Regions from separate parts of the Clostridium moutaii genome, predicted to be linked through region 3. Evidence: riboswitches for the same ligand, from Rfam matches in the RefSeq annotation. Region 3 holds a riboswitch; each other region holds the start of a gene.
The links. Region 3 has a riboswitch for S-adenosylmethionine ahead of AB8U03_RS06680 (methionine ABC transporter ATP-binding protein). Riboswitches for the same ligand answer to the same signal wherever they lie in the genome.
Positions count from the first base shown of each region.

Region 1: another riboswitch for S-adenosylmethionine. It lies ahead of metK (methionine adenosyltransferase); the one in region 3 lies ahead of AB8U03_RS06680 (methionine ABC transporter ATP-binding protein).
Region 2: another riboswitch for S-adenosylmethionine. It lies ahead of AB8U03_RS14865 (YbaK/EbsC family protein); the one in region 3 lies ahead of AB8U03_RS06680 (methionine ABC transporter ATP-binding protein).

Region 1 covers NZ_JBGEWD010000002.1:183,649-186,931, reverse strand. Annotated here, with positions in the region: gene mreB (rod shape-determining protein) at 1-341, shown strand, start outside; gene yyaC (spore protease YyaC) at 379-918, opposite strand; tRNA gene AB8U03_RS03625 (tRNA-Thr) at 1,193-1,268, shown strand; tRNA gene AB8U03_RS03620 (tRNA-Tyr) at 1,274-1,358, shown strand; tRNA gene AB8U03_RS03615 (tRNA-Val) at 1,367-1,442, shown strand; tRNA gene AB8U03_RS03610 (tRNA-Thr) at 1,459-1,534, shown strand; tRNA gene AB8U03_RS03605 (tRNA-Tyr) at 1,540-1,624, shown strand; SAM riboswitch class I at 1,696-1,800, shown strand; gene metK (methionine adenosyltransferase) at 1,873-3,048, shown strand; gene recD2 (SF1B family DNA helicase RecD2) at 3,164-3,283, shown strand, end outside.
Region 2 covers NZ_JBGEWD010000019.1:6,207-9,489, forward strand. Annotated here, with positions in the region: gene AB8U03_RS14855 (flavin reductase family protein) at 1-192, shown strand, start outside; gene AB8U03_RS14860 (TMEM165/GDT1 family protein) at 261-962, opposite strand; gene AB8U03_RS14865 (YbaK/EbsC family protein) at 1,326-1,787, opposite strand; SAM riboswitch class I at 1,862-1,963, opposite strand; gene AB8U03_RS14870 (phosphoenolpyruvate carboxykinase (ATP)) at 2,043-3,283, opposite strand, start outside.
Region 3 covers NZ_JBGEWD010000005.1:28,425-31,707, forward strand. Annotated here, with positions in the region: gene AB8U03_RS06675 (M20 family metallopeptidase) at 346-1,545, opposite strand; SAM riboswitch class I at 1,622-1,726, opposite strand; SAM riboswitch class I at 1,871-1,972, shown strand; gene AB8U03_RS06680 (methionine ABC transporter ATP-binding protein) at 2,122-3,198, shown strand; gene AB8U03_RS06685 (methionine ABC transporter permease) at 3,244-3,283, shown strand, end outside.

The DNA.
Region 1 (3,283 bases), on a different contig from region 3:
ATTTAATTACAGGGCTCCCCAAAAATATGGAAGTATCATCTAAAGAAATGAGAATAGCTTTGAAGGAAACTGTAAATTCTATAGCAGATACAGCTAGGGCGGTATTGGAAAAAACTCCTCCAGAGTTATCCGCTGATATAGCTGAGAAAGGTATTGTTATGACTGGAGGAGGAGCCTTGCTAAATGGATTAAGTGATTTAATACAGGAAGTAACTCATGTGCCTGTTTATGTAGCTGAAGATCCAATATCCTGTGTAGCTTTAGGCACAGGAAAGGTTCTTGAGTATTTGGACAAAATGGAAGTTATTTTTACCGGTGATGATATAACCTTAATAGATTGAGGATATTTTATTGGTGTTAAAAAATTTGTCTATATATTTACAATAAGATATTATTATAATAGAGATAATATGAATGAATTAATGAATAAAGTATTACTTCGGCCATATTTAAAATTAGATTCAAACGTATATTGCTGGTATTATTAAATATATCTTCATTGCCATTTGAATCAACTATGCCTATTATTGAGGAATCCCCTACATTGGGAAGGGATTTTCCTACTCCCTTGCCGGGATGAACGGGAAAGTCCCTTACCTGTATTTCTCCAATGGTTTTGGAATCTCCTAAACAGGCATCGATCCCTATAATGTTGTTATGAGGATGAAGTAACTTTATTTCATTTAGTCTACTCTCAATGTTCAAAGCATGTATGGGTTCTGAAATTGTGCCATAAACTGGCAGAGGAAAGTGCTTGCACTTTAGCAGAGTACCTACTAAGGGGCCAAGACAGTCCCCTATATATCTATCTGTACCGATACATACAATAATGGTATCCTTGTTGATGTGATCCTTTAAAAAATAGGCTAAATCGTAATATGCCAATGGATTTTTATAGTTAGATTTTACTTTATTCAATATATTCACCTTCTTTTATGTATGCAATACCTATCTATGGATAATATCCAAAGAGAATACTATATATAATTTATATGATGGAATTATGTAAAATATTATGTCTAAATCACAGGTATATGATTTCTAAAGGAATAATGAGATACATGAAGGAATAAACATTTAACATTAGATTTTAATGTAATATGAAATTTGAAAATAATTGCACAAAAATGTATACTAAACTACGTTAAACGCCTTTATGTTTTATGTGGGCGTAATTGTATGAAATAAATAGGCTGGCATAGCTCAGCAGGTAGAGCAACTGACTTGTAATCAGTAGGTCGTGGGTTCGAAGCCTACTGCCAGCACCAAATGTGGAGGAATTCCCGAGCGGCCAAAGGGGGCAGACTGTAAATCTGTTGTCAGTGACTTCGATGGTTCGAATCCATCTTCCTCCACCAAATATTATGGGCGCATAGCTCAGCTGGGAGAGCATCTGCCTTACAAGCAGAGGGTCACAGGTTCGAGCCCTGTTGTGCCCACCACATTATAACAAAATAAGCTGGCATAGCTCAGCAGGTAGAGCAACTGACTTGTAATCAGTAGGTCGTGGGTTCGAAGCCTACTGCCAGCACCAAATGCGGAGGAATTCCCGAGCGGCCAAAGGGGGCAGACTGTAAATCTGTTGTCAGTGACTTCGATGGTTCGAATCCATCTTCCTCCACCATAAAAAAGCACTGTTAGGGTGTTTTTTGTTTTATTAGAATCTTTATAATTATTGTAAATCTATAATATAAACTCTTATCCAGAGAGGCGGAGGGAAAAAGGCCCGATGAAACCCGGCAACCAGTAGAAATTTTGCCAAGGTGCCAATTCCTGCAAGTTAATTTTGCAAGATAAGAGAGCAGTTAATTATTTAACCTCTTCTTATTTGAAGAGGTTTTTATTTTTTTATACAGTATGGAGGTATTGAAAATGAGAAAATTATTTACGTCTGAGTCAGTTACAGAAGGTCATCCAGATAAAATGTGCGATCAAATTTCAGATGCAATTCTGGACGCTATATTAAAACAAGATCCTTACGGAAGAGTAGCATGTGAAACTGCTACTACTACAGGTATGATTTTGGTTATGGGAGAAATATCAACTAAATGTTATGTTGATATATCTAAAATAGTTAGAAAGACTGTAAGGGAAATAGGATATACCAGAGCTAAATATGGATTTGACTGTGATACCTGCTCAGTGATGAGCTCAATTGATGAACAATCATCAGATATAGCTATGGGGGTCAACCAGTCCCTGGAAGCTAAAAAAGGACAGATGGAGGGAACAGATGCCATAGGAGCAGGAGATCAAGGTATGATGTTTGGATTTGCCACTAATGAGACTCCAGAATATATGCCTATGCCTATAAGTCTGGCTCATAAGCTGGCAAAAAGATTGGCACAGGTTAGAAAGGATGGGACTTTAAGTTATTTGAGGCCAGATGGAAAAACCCAGGTGACTATAGAATATGATGACAATAAACCTATTAGAGTTGATACTATAGTGGTATCCGCCCAGCATGATGAACTGGTAACTAAAGAACAAATTGAAAGTGATATAATTGAACATGTTATAAAGCCTGTTGTGTCACCGGAATTTTTGGATAAAAATACTAAGTACTTCATAAATCCAACAGGAAGGTTTGTGGTTGGTGGACCTCAGGGAGACTCTGGTCTTACAGGAAGAAAAATAATAGTGGACACCTATGGTGGATATGGAAGACATGGTGGTGGAGCGTTTTCAGGAAAGGATCCAACCAAGGTGGATAGATCCGCTGCTTATGCTGCAAGATGGGTGGCAAAAAATTTGGTAGCTGCTGGTGTTGCCGATAAGCTGGAAATACAACTTGCATATGCTATAGGTGTAGCAAAACCTGTATCTATAACTGTTGATACTTTCAACACTGGGAAAATATCAGAAGAGGAAATAGTGGGCATAGTAGAGAAGGTATTTGATCTAAGGCCAGCTGTTATAATAAGGGATTTGGATTTGAGAAGACCTATATACAGACAGGTTGCAGCTTATGGGCATTTTGGAAGAACCGATATAGATTTACCTTGGGAAAAATTAAATAAAGTTGATGATATAAAAAAATATATCTAGAATTTTAAAAGCTCTGTATGCAAATTTACAGAGCTTTTTTAAAATTAAACTTATGTGTTATAATTATATTCAAAGATATAGGTTTTTACATGTTTATTAAAGTGGGAGAGATCTTATGCAGGATTTGCAGGGAATTATAGAAGATATAATATTTCAAAATAAAGACAATGGATATGTAGTTGCTAAGTTGAAGGAAAAAGAGGATACAGTAACTATAGTGGGATGCATACCTTAT
Region 2 (3,283 bases), on a different contig from region 3:
ACCCATGATTTATTCCTACTTAAAGTTTTAAATGTTAAAATAGATGAAAATTTATTGGATTCAAATAACAAAATACATTTTGATAAGGCAAATCTTATTTGCTACAGCCACGGAGAATATTATAGTTTGAATTCAAAATCACTTGGTTCTTTTGGTTATTCAATTAGAAAGAAAAATAAAGCCCCGAGATAAGGGCTTTTATTTCAGCTTTGGAAAATAATAATGCACCGGCATTTATAATTGCGGCAGCTAGATAAGTATTAAATTAATTTATCTTTTGGATCATTTTTATTCGGCAAAGCTATATTACAGACCTGACTATGATGTGAGAATTTAACACCGAATAAATATATTAATACCATAAGTATTAGTATGTATAAAATTATATATACAGGTGACCAGAAAGAAACAGCGTTGTAAATAGTAACTGATCCAAAGAATATAAATATAATTCCTGCTATCCATTTTATGTATATTTCCGGGATATGCTTGCACATCCATGCCCCGCCTATAATACCTATACCATCAGCAATTAACATGCCTATTGTAGTTCCCATTAATATAAATATTGGTTGATTACTTTGTGCAGATATTGTTATTGTCATAAGTTGAGTTTTATCACCCATTTCTGCTAGGAAAAAAGCTATTGCTACTGTAACAACTGGACCAAATTTATTCTTTTTTTCATCCACTTCATCAATTTTATCTCCTCTTAATGTCCAAAGTCCAAAGATTAGAAATAATACTGCAGCTACAATTTTTACTATGTTCATTGGTATAATGGAATTCAGATAACTTCCCGCTGCTACTGCAAGAGCATGATTGAAAATTGTAGCAACAAGCACCCCCATCAATACTTGTTTTACTTTGTACTTACCAGCCATAGCCATAGCAAGCAGTTGAGTTTTATCACCCATTTCTGCCACAACTACAAGTAATAATGCTTTAATAATTATTGTCATTTAGTAACCTCCTTTTAAAATTTATATATAAAAATAAAAAGGCTTCTAACACAGTGAATTTCTATCCTGCTTAAAATCTTTTTTAGCATAAATAATCACACTAAAAAAGACTTTATAGCACAATGATAGAACCATTGTGTTAAAAGTCTCGCTTGACTGAAATCAGCCACGACAAAGCCAGACCCAAAGGTCAGTATGTTGACTTTATCACCAATATAGGCAGTTACTCCCTTTTAACATTCAAGTTTTTATTTTTCTTTAATGACATTAATTTTACCATATAATCTACACATAAGCAATATAAAATTTTAATCCTGCCTGTCAATCTGTTTAGAGCACATATCATACTTACCCTAAATTCATTCAACTTTCACAAACATCTATCCACTGTCCATTAACTAAATTGCTAATTGTTTCAGGCTCTATTTTAAGAGCAAATTCCCTTGAACCAGCGGCAGGGTATACGTATTGAAAATCCCTTATAGATTCATCTAAATATACTTTAATAGGATTTTTTAACCCAAAAGGACATAGACCTCCTACAGGATGACCTGTGACTTCCAATACTTCATCGTGATCCAGCATCTTTGCCTTGGTTTTAAAAAAGTTTTTAAATTTTTTGTTGCTAACTCTTAAATCACCCCTCATAACTATTACTATATCCTCATTTTTAAGCTTAAATGCCAATGTTTTTGCTATATATTTGGGATCTGTATGTATGGTTTCTGCAGCCTGCTGTACCGTGGCACCACTATGTGGAAGCTTAAATACCGGATTCTCAATACCCCTATCTAAAAAATAATTAACTACACTTTCTACACTCATCTTCAATTCCTCCAATTTTTTTTAATAAAAAATCTTCTTATAGATAAGCTATAAGAAGATTTGCGTACTTCTATATCTTATCTTCCAGGTATTACCTGCTGGAATTAGCACCTTAAAATATAATTTTAGGTTGCTGGACGTCATAGGGCCAGTCCCTCAGTCTCTCGCGATAAGAATTATAATATTTAATTAAATAAAGGATATCAAAACATTAACTTTTTGTCAACTTATGTTTTTGATAAATCACAATATTTTTTACAGATTCTTTATTTCTTCTAATAATTTTAAAGCAGCCTTTTTAGGCCCTTCCTTTTCTTTGCCGCTTATACCTAAACAAGTTCTAAGCTGACCAACTTTTATACCTGACTTAAAAAACTCATCCAGATATCTGCGCAGTATTTTATCTGTTTCCTCTTCCTTTTGCACGGGTCCAAATGGATTGGCAAAATAAGTACCCACAAGTCCTTTTTCAGTAGTCGTTCCCTTGGCAATTCTCTTTCCGGCCCTAAACACTTCTATAGCTTCATCTGTAGATTTAAAAAATTCCAGTTCATCACCATCTTCATAATTGTTTGCATATAAAAATAAATCTATAGGATATCCCTTTGTAATCTCCGTATAACTGGCAACTGGAATGACCAGCCTGGCATTTATCTTGTCAGGGTTCATAAATATACTTCTATCTATCTGTCTAAATGCATATCCCGTATCCAAGTCGTCTAGCCTCACAAAAGCTCCTATCTCAGTACCATAAGCCAATGGTTTATTACCTTCTTCAATTTTAACCGTACCCATATCATCAAAAACTACAGTCATATCACTTATATACTCTTCTCCCAATTCCCTAAATGCCTCCAGGCTTTCTGATTTTCCTGCACCACTGTCTCCCATTATAATTATGTTAGCTACCTTATTATCCTTTGTTACTATATTTACCATAGCTCCATGTATTGGTAAATATCCTCTCTTTATCATTATAAGATTATGAAGAGTCAATGTCATTTTCTTCATATAACCAAAATAATCTATATCTTCACTATAATTTATATATCCAAGCATTATATTGTTTTCTGCATCATCATAAAAAATAGTCTTTATATTCTCACAATTATCTCTAGCCCCAAACACATAAATTATATCCGGCTTCTTTCCTCTATATTCTTCTTCACTTGCCATTTCAAATAAATTACACAACGTAACCCCATGGGCCATAAAATCCCTGTGAAAATATATATATGCCAAAAGGTTTCCCACCTTTGCCGGGTAACAAAACCAGTGATTTGGATTTAAAGAGCACCCTATTAGAGGATTGGATTCACATTCGCTAAAAAATCCATCTCTTTTATTTTTCCTCGGATAAATTATAAAAGGAGGATCTAATATTATAGATTGAATAAAGGGTATCTGGTTAAGGCATCTATAATCTTCCGGGCAAGGCCATGCTATATTATTCAATATTAACCCGGCATTTCCACCAGCAGGAAGTTGCCTGTACA
Region 3 (3,283 bases):
TTAGTAAAAAAAGATGTTCAATCTGAACATCTTTTTTGATGTATTTATTAATTTTAATGGGAAATGTCGCGAAGCAGTAGAGTTTTATGCAGAAGTTTTTGAAACAGAAAAGCAGTAAATTATGTCATTTTGAGATACTCCAGCTGATTCAGAATTTACTATTCCGAATGAAGCAAAAAATTTAGTTACTACTAAAATTATGACGGCATGACAGAAAAAATTATTATCTTTAAAGTGACTAACTAAAAACAATAAACTATATTTATAGGGTTTAAGTAGTATAATTGAAAGACAGAAATTACTACAGAATTATATCCTATAGTAATTTCTGATCCATGGACTTTATTAAGAATGTTGCCTATTGAATTCTTCCTTAATTGCAGTAAGCTTGTTTTTATCTGTCAGCAGAGTGAGCCCTGTGAGAGCCAGTGCTTTAATTCCAATTAACAGAGCTTCATCACCTTGTTTTGATATTGCCGCCTCACGAAATTCAGGAGTATGTCCTACTAGTTTGTCATCACCGATTTTTATATGGGGGTGAATAGTCGGAACAACATGGCTTACATTACCTGCATCCGTGGAACCAAGGCCTTCAGGTATTTTATTATCCAAATTAATTCCAAGTAATTTAAGATTGTCTGCAAATACTTCATCAAATTTACTATTTAGTAGGAAATTATCTATTTCATTTTGAAAAAAGCTTATGTTGACTTTAGAACCGGTGATTAAAGCTGCACCTTTGGCAATATTTATAATCTTTTTTGTGACCTCATCACAAGTACTTCTTTCAGCAGCGCGTATAAAGAATTTGGCCTTAGCATAATCGGGAACAATATTTGGCGCATATCCTCCATCAGTTATAATGCCATGTATTCTCACATCACTTGTGACATGCTGTCTTAAGGCGTTTATTCCATTGAATAATTGAATCACTCCATCCAGCGCATTTATACCTTTTTCGGGACAAGCTGCTGCGTGAGCTGCTTTCCCTATAAACTCAAATTGAATGGGATCGTTGGCCAAAGACTTAACTGTTTTATAATTATTATTTCCAGGATGGATCATCATGCATGCATCTACACCATCAAATAAATTATGCTTTACAAAGCTTGCCTTTGCACTGCCGTTTTCCCCGCCCTCTTCGGCAGGAGTTCCAAATACTAAAATTTCTCCACCAATTTCATCTATGAGCTTTGACAGGGAAATAGCTGCTGCTGTACTTGCTGTACCTATGATATTGTGACCGCAAGCATGGCCTAAATTAGGAAGAGCATCATATTCGGCTAAATATCCTATAACGGCACCAGAATTTTTATTTGACTTTTTCCTGGCTATAAAGGAAGTCGAGTGTCCTGCCACAGCTTTTTCTATGGAAAAACCTTCCTTTTCCAAGGCGTCTATAAGCAATTTGGAAGAAAAAAACTCCTGGTTTCCTATTTCAGGATGATTGTGTATTAGGTGACTTATATTTATATAAGTGTCCTTCTTGCTTTCAATTTCATTGATTATTTCATGCTGAAAATTTTTAATAATGTTTGTACTCATAATATGAACCTCCTCTTTAAATAAAAAAATCTTCTTTGAAATAAAGAAGAGATATATACTTATTTGTAGATTTCCCTTCTTATCTTTCAAGAATAAACTTGTTGGAATTGGCACAGTATCCTAAATAGGATCTGCTGCCGAGGTTTCAAAGGGCCATTCCCTCCACCTCTCTGGATAAGAATTTTACATATTGTATTGACTATTAAACATAATAGAACTTCTAGTTATTTTTGTCAATAATAAAAAAATTAATATTGCGTATTGACATAATAAAAATAAGTTGTATAATCTAACTTATAAAATAAATTCGTAAAAATTAAATATATCCTTATCAAGAGAAACTGAGGGACTGGCCCTTTGAAGTTTCAGCAACCACATATATGTGATGGTGCTAAATCCAGCAGAACGTTGTTCTGAAAGATGAGGAAAGGCATAAAAACCCTTCCGCGGGTTTTTTTTATGCCTTGCATCCTCTTCTTTGTATGAAGAGGTTTTTTATTTTATATATGAAATTACTGCAAAATTGCAATATATGATTTTGAAAAAATTAGTTGAAATTTTAAAGGAGGAAAAAGGATGATATGGCTAAAAAATATCAACAAGATTTATACAAGTAAAACTAATACAGTTGAAGCTTTAAAAAATATTAATCTTCATATTAAAGCTGGTGAAATTTTTGGAATTATAGGATATAGTGGTGCCGGGAAAAGTACCTTGATTCGTTGTATAAATTTATTGGAACAGCCAACTTCCGGAGAAGTAATTGTAAATGGAAAGAATTTAACTCGTTTATCTTCAAAAGAACTGAGAAAAAGTAGGGAAAAAATTGGAATGATATTTCAAAATTTTAATCTTATGAAAAACAGAACGGTATTTGAAAATGTGGCCTATCCTTTAAAGGGAAAGGGTTTGAGTAAAAAAGACATAGAAAAAAAGGTGCTGGATCTTTTAAAACTGGTGGAATTAAGTGACAAAATAAATGTATACCCTTCACAGTTAAGCGGTGGACAAAAACAAAGAGTTGGAATTGCCAGGTCACTGGCAAATGACCCTGAAGTGCTTTTATGCGATGAAGCAACATCCGCTTTGGATCCACAAACAACTCAGGCAATTTTAAAACTTTTAAAAAACATCAATGAAAAATTAAAATTGACAATAGTAGTTATAACCCATCAAATGGAAGTTGTGAAAGAGATATGTCAAAGGGTTGCAGTAATAGATTCCGGTAAAATAGTGGAGGAAGGAAATATTATAGATATATTTACAAATCCAAAAGTCAATATAACAAAGAAATTTATATCCTCATTATTTCACTATGAAAAAATCTACGATTTCCTCAAAGAGGGAAACTCTGTAGGTGAACTAAAACAAATAACGGAAGGAGAAAGTATTGTTAAAATATCTTTTACAGGGCAAAAAACAGGCCAAGCTTTTATTTCAAAGATTTCCAGGAAGTTTAAAATAGATGCCAGTATACTGTTTGGAAATATAGAGATCATCCAAAATGTACCTATAGGAAACTTAATAGTAAAATTAAGCGGTACGGATGAAGGAATAAATAGTTCAATAAGGTACTTAGAGGAAAACAATATACATGTGGAATATGTGGATATTAAAAAAGATGATGCTAAATTAAAGGTTGGAAATAATTAGACTTAAAATATGCAGATTAAAAAAATTTTGTGAAGGTGATAAATAATGATTGAATTTTTAGGAAAGATAGCACCAAATTTGGTGA